2 linked regions of the Psychrobacter arcticus 273-4 genome follow. The main gene of each other region encodes a partner of the protein of the gene in region 2 in a complex. Links are inferred from orthologs where the notes say so. Each region holds a gene or a part of one and is shown on either strand. Other genes may lie near its edges.

Region 1 (4,098 bases), 2.0 Mb from region 2 along the record:
CTTTGGCATGACGGTACTGTGGGCAGAGCGCCAAGGGTGTGCGCCGCGTAATGATGATTACACTGCCTTTGATGGCGTGCTCGCTCGTTCTGATGTGATTAGCTTACATTGTCCCTTAAATGATGCTACCCAGCATTTGATTAACGCAGATACCTTGGCAAAAATGACCAAGAAGCCGCTGATTATTAACGTCGCTCGCGGCGGTATCGTCGATAGCCAAGCGCTTGCTGATGCTATTAACAATGAGCAGGTTTTAGGCTATGGCAGCGATGTTTTTGAGCAAGAGCCAATCGCTGCCAACGATCCTTTACTTGCTCTTGGTGAGCATCCGCGCGTGATATTTAGTCCGCACAATGCTTGGGGTAGTAAAAGCGCGCAAGAAACCTTGTGGCAGATGCTCAGCAAACAAGTCACCGACTTTATTAATCAGGCCAATAAAATCATCAATAATGGATTTTAGTTGACCATTAAATCACGAAAAATGCTAAAAAGGTGTTGGGCTTTCCCAATCCATCCAAGCCCCAAGCGTCGGATGCTTAAGGCGCAGTTGCTGTGCATGTAGATTCAGCCTTGGCGCAATATCTAATGCCTGCCCTTCTGCATAAATTGGGTCACCAATCATCACATGCCCGACATGTACCATATGCACGCGCAGCTGATGGCTGCGACCAGTGACAGGCTTTAGCAGTACCCGCGTGACTGTCTGACCATTGCATTCTTCATGCGCCAATACTTCATATAAAGTCAGCGCATGCTTTGACCAGTCATGATCAACGATATGTCGCGGCTTGGTGGTTGGCTCATAGCGTACAGGTACCGATATCTTTCCAGTAGCGCCAGCGCTTTCCCATTGACCAAAAACCCGTGCCTGATAGCTTTTTTGCGGTAGTCGGTCAATAAATTGCTTACTAATATTGGTCTGTGCCGCTGCATTTTTGGCAAAAATAAGCAGCCCAGAGGTGTCCATATCGAGTCGATGAATCAGTTTGACTGCAGGATTGGCGCGCTCAAGGCGGGCGAGCAAACTGACCTTTAGTGTCTTACCGTCGACACTTAATAGTCCTGCGGGCTTGTCAACCACCCAGATATCATCGTCTTCATAGACTGTAATCTGTTTTGCAAACACTTGAAAAAACTCAGGTGGACGAGTATTTTCTTCAGCATTAAGGGCGTCAATTTTTTTATCAGTGAAGGGCATAAATGTGAGCTACTTATATCAATGGATTGAGTAATGAATGGCTATTAATAAATTGAAAGGTATAAAACTTAATAAAAATAACAAAATTTTTAAAGATATAGTTGAAATACTTTAAAGCAGATAAGTACTACTGGTATTAGCGTCTCTTTTTTAAATGCAGTAAACGAGAGCCATTCATGCTTAATAAAAGGTAACGACCGTTAAAGCAAGTAACGGATAGAATATAAGCTGTATTGTTGTGTGTCGATTTATTGTGCTAATCGTAATTGTTAAACAATTTAACCAGCCTATGTCTGTCAACTTTGGGCAAACATGTTAATATAATGGCAGATTTCTACCCCTTCTTAACATTCTTTAGCCATCCATCCGTTTAATATGAAACCCATATTTATTGATGGTTAGTGATAGAAATAATAAAACAAGAGAGAAAAATTATGTCAGACCTTATTATTAATACCACCGATGCCAACTTTGACCAAGACGTCCTGCAATCTGACGTGCCAGTCTTAGTAGATTTTTGGGCAACGTGGTGTGGTCCTTGTAAAGCCATCGCACCTATTTTAGAAGATTTAGCAACTGAGTACCAAGGTAAAGTTAAAATCGTTAAAGTTGACGTTGATAACAACCCACAAGCAGCAAGTCGTTTTGGTATCCGTAACATTCCTACCCTATTTGTCTTTAAAGGTGGTGAAAAAGTAGATTCAGTAATGGGCCTACAGCCAAAAGCTGAATTGGCAAAAGTGTTAGATAAGCATTTGTAACTTAACACTTGCTTGCTTTGATCGCTCTTAGTAAATACGTTAGAAATACCATAAATACTAAAGCCATTATCTGATACAGATAATGGCTTTTTTGTTGATTTTATGAGCAAAAAACGGAATTACATGACTTTTTTGGCAAAAATTATTGACAATACTATCTTTAAGCCCGTATAGTCTTCTGATAAGAGAAAACTAATGGTTTTCCTAAATATCTTGTCGCTATTCTCCTCGTGTTTATCAACAAAAACACCATCGTCATTATTAAATACCACTACTGACCGAATGACTAAACACAATGACTGATATTGAGTTTTTGACGCAGACTCTTATGTAGACTTCTTTATCTTCACCTTTTATAACTTGTCTGACTCTCTTGCGACAAGCTCGTAAATTGACACATAAAATCAAACCTACATAAATCTTAACTCTGTATATATACCCTCTATCGCCCTAATACCATTGTTTTAATCACTGTCGTGATTTGTGAATAATGGCATCTCTCATCTTATCAACTGCTAACGACCTATCTATGAATCTTACTGAATTAAAGAAAAAATCAATCGCTGAGCTACTGGCCATCGCCAAAGAGATGGGTCTTGATAATATGGCACGTAGCCGTAAACAAGATATTATCTTTGCTATTTTAAAAACCCATGCCCGTAACGGCGAGGCCATCTATGGTGATGGTGTGCTTGAAGTGCTCCCTGATGGTTTTGGCTTTTTGCGCTCATCAGAAGGCTCTTATTTAGCAGGTCCTGACGATATCTATGTCAGCCCAAGCCAAATTCGCCGCTTTAGTCTAAAAACCGGTGACAGTATCGCAGGCACAATTCGTCCACCAAAAGATTCTGAGCGTTATTTTGCCCTACTCAAAGTCGGCGAAATTAACTTTGATACGCCAGACCGCTCGCGTCATAAGCTTATCTTTGAAAACTTAACCCCATTATTTCCAACTGAGCAATTGAAGCTTGAGCTCGGTAATGGCACGACTGAGGACTTAACTGGTCGTATTATTGATCTGATTGCACCGATTGGTAAAGGGCAGCGCTCTATTATTGTTGCACCGCCTAAAGCCGGTAAAACGATGCTGCTACAGTCGATAGCACAATCAATTACCCGTAATAATCCTGAATGCTACCTTATTGTACTGCTAATTGATGAGCGTCCAGAAGAAGTTACTGAAATGGAGCGTACGGTACGTGGTGAAGTGGTTGCCTCGACCTTTGATGAACCGCCACAGCGCCATGTACAGGTTGCAGAAATGGTCATCGAAAAAGCCAAGCGCTTGGTTGAGCACAAACAAGATGTGGTCATTTTGCTTGATTCGATTACCCGCCTAGCCCGTGCCTATAACACGGTAATTCCTTCATCAGGTAAAGTATTGACCGGTGGTTTGGATGCCAATGCCCTTGAGCGTCCAAAACGTTTCTTTGGCGCTGCTCGTAATATTGAAGAAGGCGGCAGCTTGACCATTATTGCCAGTGCCCTTATCGATACTGGTAGTAAGATGGACAGCGTTATCTTTGAGGAATTTAAAGGTACCGGCAACCAAGAGATTACCCTTGAACGTGATTTGGCTGAAAAACGCGTCTTCCCAGCGATTAATATCAAAAAGTCGGGGACACGCCGTGAAGAACGTCTGCTTGATGAAGATAAACTGCGTAAAGTTTGGATCCTGCGTAAATTACTACAGCCGATGGATGGTGTACAAGCCACTGAATTCTTATTGGATCGTTTAAAAGAAGCCAAAACCAATGATGAATTCTTTGAGCAGATGAAGCGTAAATCACAGAATTAGTTTTAAATCTTTTACTACAATAAATTTTCATGAATGATGAATGTTTCACTCATAAAGGCTGCCTAAAAGGCAGTCTTTTTATTTTTATTTTTATTACTATTGGCTATGTTATTAGGCATAATCCAAATCAAAAACAGTTAGCTTACTATCAGTATAAATACAATAACCCTAAGCAAAGGCACTACCAATGACACAGTGAGGCAACATAGTTTACAGCTTACTTGCAAAGCTTAGCGTTTCTACTACGACCAGATGCACACATAAGGGCTACTATAAGCGTTAAGAACATACTGAAATATATACCGTATACTTAGTATTTTAAACTTGATTATTTAATAGGT
Region 2 (4,102 bases):
GTGTTTTGCTACATTACTAATGTTTGCTATTTGATTGGCATCAAGCGTACGATCAAGATTTTTGACACCTGAGCCGAACCAAGACAAAGTTTTTATCTTTTCATAAATACTCAGCCAATGAATATTAAAGGCAAATGTGGCAGTGATAATGACAAATACTGCCAAAAACGTCACACTCCCCCACTGCGATAACAGCTGTGCCAGCCGTGCTTGTAGCTCAAGACCAATAATACCACCAGCAACGCCTTTGAGTCCTGAAGATATCGGATCTGCTACCTGCTGCGCCAACGCTATCAGCTGGGCAAATAAGGCACTGCTACTCAATATTAGAAACACATAAGCAACCAAGCGTAACAGCCAAAACGTCGGTTTATTATCCCACCAAATCAGCACCGACTCATAAACCAAAAATGCCAGCAACCACCACGCACCAAAACCAAAGAAGCTATACAGCAAGTCTGATAGCCATGCACCCATCTCGCCGCCCATATTATTAATGGCAGTCATGTCACTACTGATGTGCGACCAGCTAGGATCATTACCGGTATAAGTCATCAAAATGACGAACAAATAAACCGCGAGGAGTAATCCCAGCAGGGTAAATATGCCCTTTTTTAAATAATCAATAATTGGTGCTGATATCACGTAAGGTCTGCCTTGTTGTTAATACTAGTCATGAATACTAAATGGTCGCCAATGCATGATTAAGCCTAATCATACTGACATAAATTTCTGATACGGACTTTTGCAATAAGTTGCGGATAGGGCTTGCTGCTGTACATTGCTTATCTAAAATACGATTTTAAAGAACTAAAATGGACACCGTATTTATTTTGCACCAAACATACAACTTCTTATAATAACAAATACATAGCAGCCATGGCGACCGTGTTATCAATAAAGCGCATAAGAAAATCAATCCAGTAGTGATTTAGTAAAAAATTTGACTGTTAAAAGAGAGCGTATGTATTTTTTCAGCAAAATATATTCAAAACACCTTAGAAACAACTTAGAAACAACTTAGAAACACCACGATACTGCTGGTATAAATTTTTTGCAGCCTCTGTCTACGTAGGCACAGTAAACAAGAAAGAGTGATACTAGCGGTACGTGATGTATCGATATTACTTTTCACTGACTATATTTGAATACCCTCTCGCTTTTATCATTAAAATTTCAAGAGCGAGATGTTTTAGTTCTCATGATACCCATATTCGTTTTAGCAAACTTGCACTTTTTGCACTCAGCCCTTATGTTATTATCACATAGCAACGATAAAAACCATATGCGTCGTCATTTTTACGCTTATCTTTTATAATATAGTTGAAATACTTTAAAGTCGCTACAGTATTACTGGTGTAAATTTTTTGCAGCCTCTGTCTGCGTAGGCACAGCAAGCAAGAAAAATTTGCACCAGCAGTAGGTGTTGTATCGATATTACTTGTCACCGACTATACTTATAATACTTATTATTTTAACGTTGAACCTTTTCACTTTTATTGCTCTAGCAAGGAAATCTTATGGCAACTGATAATACCGCTCCACGCCACGAAAAACTCATTATTTTAGGTTCAGGTCCTGCCGGATATTCAGCGGCGGTCTATGCGGCGCGTGCTAACCTCAAGCCTGTTATGGTAACCGGTATGGAAGTCGGCGGACAGCTAACGACGACGACCGAAGTCGATAACTGGCCGGGTGATGCGCATGATTTGACGGGTCCTGCGCTGATGGAGCGTATGAAAGCTCATGCCGAACGCTTCGGTACAGAATTGGTTTATGATCATATCAATGCTGTGAATTTAAATGTACGCCCTTTTGAGCTGACCGGTAATAACGGTAGCTACACTTGTGATGCATTAATTATCTCAACTGGTGCATCAGCACAATATTTAGGATTAGAGTCAGAAACCAAATTCCGCGGTCTTGGTGTTTCTGCTTGTGCGACTTGTGATGGCTTCTTTTATAAAGACAAAAAAGTTGCGGTCATTGGTGGTGGTAACACGGCTGTTGAAGAAGCGCTTTATTTATCAAATATCGCTTCAGAAGTCACGTTGGTGCATCGCCGTGATAGCTTACGCTCTGAGAAAATTCTACAAGATAAGCTGTTTGAAAAAGCCAAAAATGGTAATGTCAAAATCGAATGGAATCACAGCGTAAAAGAAGTGGTTGGCGATGATATGGGCGTTAACGGCGTTGTTATTGAATCTATGCTCGATGGTAGCACTAAGCAGTTGGATGTGTTCGGTATGTTTGTTGCGATCGGTCATAAGCCGAATACTGACTTATTTAAAGGTCAGCTAGAGATGAAAGACGGCTATCTGATCGTCAACAGCGGTTTGAATGGTAACGCCACACAAACCAGTATTGAAGGTGTCTTTGCTGCAGGCGATGTAGCAGATCATGTGTATCGTCAAGCGATTACCTCTGCGGGTACAGGCTGTATGGCAGCGCTTGATGCCGAAAAATACTTGGATGCTATTGGTGAAGCTGTTGCTAAAGACCATACTTATGCCTCGACGTTGACTGCAGATAAAGAAGCGTAAATGAGCGTAAATAAGCGACTTTGCTAACGAAGGTCGCACTGATATCAATAACTTTAATGATCTGAATCACATGAACAACATCAACGATAGCAGTGCCATTCATATAACGCCTGAGACCTTTGTTAAGCAAATCAGAAGTCTTGGGCGCTATAACTTTCCAGAACCTGCTCTGGTGGATCCTGACGGCATAGGTATTGTAGGTATTGGGGGAAATTTAGCCCCTGAGACGCTGATTTCTGCTTACGCACAGGGTCTATTTCCCTGGTTTAATGACGATGAGCCGATTGCATGGTGGTGTCCTGAGCCCAGATGTGTGATGCAACCGACCGACTATCAGCCGAGTAAATCGCTACGTAAGCAAGCAAACAATGCACGTTGGCAGTTAACGCTGAATCAGGCTTTTAATGAGGTCATACACGCTTGTAGTTTGCCCCGTAGTAATGGGCTGCCTGAGGGAGAGCATACTTGGATTCATGACGATATGATTGAGGCTTATAACGAGCTGCATGCTCAAGGTTTTGCACATAGCGTTGAAGTTTGGGATGATCAAGGGCAGCTCGTTGGCGGTCTATACGGCTTGAAAATAGGCAGTATTTATTTCGGTGAGTCGATGTTTCATATTGCTTCTAATGCGTCAAAACTGGCATTTTGGGGCTTGATGCGTTTATGCACTCAAAGCAATGTGACGCTTGTCGACTGTCAATTACCTAATGAGCATCTCATGAGTTTAGGTGCTATCACTTTGTCACGTACTGAGTTTTTGACCCAACTAGATACCTTAATATCTAATGGTTCAGACGCATGGCACAAGAATTCGCATAGGCCTCTAGCGGTATCGCTGCTAGGGAATTTGCAACCTTGGCAATTAAATCCCTAAATTATTACTCTATAGTCGGTGAAAAGTAATATCGATACAACAGGTACTACTGGTGCAAATTTTTCTTGCTTGCTGTGCCTACGCAGACAGAGGCTGCAAAAAATTTACACCAGCAATACGGTAGCGACTTTAAAGTATTTCAACTATATTCTAAAATCTAAAATCTAAAATCTAAAATCTAAAATTGATATAGCTAATGGATAGCTAAGATAGCGCGACTCGATTGAGTACGTACGATTATTACTGTTACGTTTAATCTGCAATTTCTGTTATAAACCAGTAACTTACATATCACGATCATGAGTAGATTATGGCATCTGACACCTCTTTTTTATTAATAGGTAAGCTTGCAACCAAAGCCAACACCACCAAAGATACGATTCGTCATTATGACCAATTGGGTCTATTAAAATCTCGTAAGCGTCAGGCAGGTTCGCGACTATATACTGAGTTTCATTCAGAATGTGTTGAACGCATCGAATTAATCAAAAGCGCGCAAGCGATTGGCTTTACCCTGACTGAAATCAAAGACAGCCTCAATGATTATTACGATGGGCAGCTCGATATTGACTTACAGCTGAACCTTACCCAGCAAAAATTGACTCAAATCAGAAAACAACAAGCGACCATCAGTTTGATGATAGAGATGTTGACCGAACGCATTGATATTCTTGAGCATATG

What was found.
Region 1: the proteins of trxB (region 2) and trxA are in contact, whole or in part, in a crystal structure (PDB 1F6M), measured with the Escherichia coli proteins. The link is inferred for Psychrobacter arcticus 273-4 from one-to-one orthologs.

Annotation. Positions count from the first base shown.
Region 1 is NC_007204.1:2,453,724-2,457,821, forward strand. Bases 496-3,295 are described here. They hold trxA (thioredoxin), read left to right. Parts: upstream 496-1,632; coding sequence 1,633-1,959; downstream 1,960-3,295. Other genes in these bases: PSYC_RS10300 (RluA family pseudouridine synthase), read right to left, coding at 496-1,198; rho (transcription termination factor Rho), read left to right, coding at 2,489-3,295. Outside these bases: PSYC_RS10295 (D-2-hydroxyacid dehydrogenase), read left to right, coding at 1-460; more of PSYC_RS10300, read right to left, coding at 485-495; more of rho, read left to right, coding at 3,296-3,757. UniProt on the Escherichia coli protein: Participates in various redox reactions through the reversible oxidation of its active center dithiol to a disulfide and catalyzes dithiol-disulfide exchange reactions.
Region 2 is NC_007204.1:482,051-486,152, reverse strand. What follows is about bases 728-3,531. They hold trxB (thioredoxin-disulfide reductase), read left to right. Parts: upstream 728-1,520; coding sequence 1,521-2,543; downstream 2,544-3,531. Other genes in these bases: aat (leucyl/phenylalanyl-tRNA--protein transferase), read left to right, coding at 2,614-3,420. Outside these bases: PSYC_RS11960 (DNA translocase FtsK), read right to left, coding at 1-645; PSYC_RS02020 (MerR family transcriptional regulator), read left to right, coding at 3,731-4,102.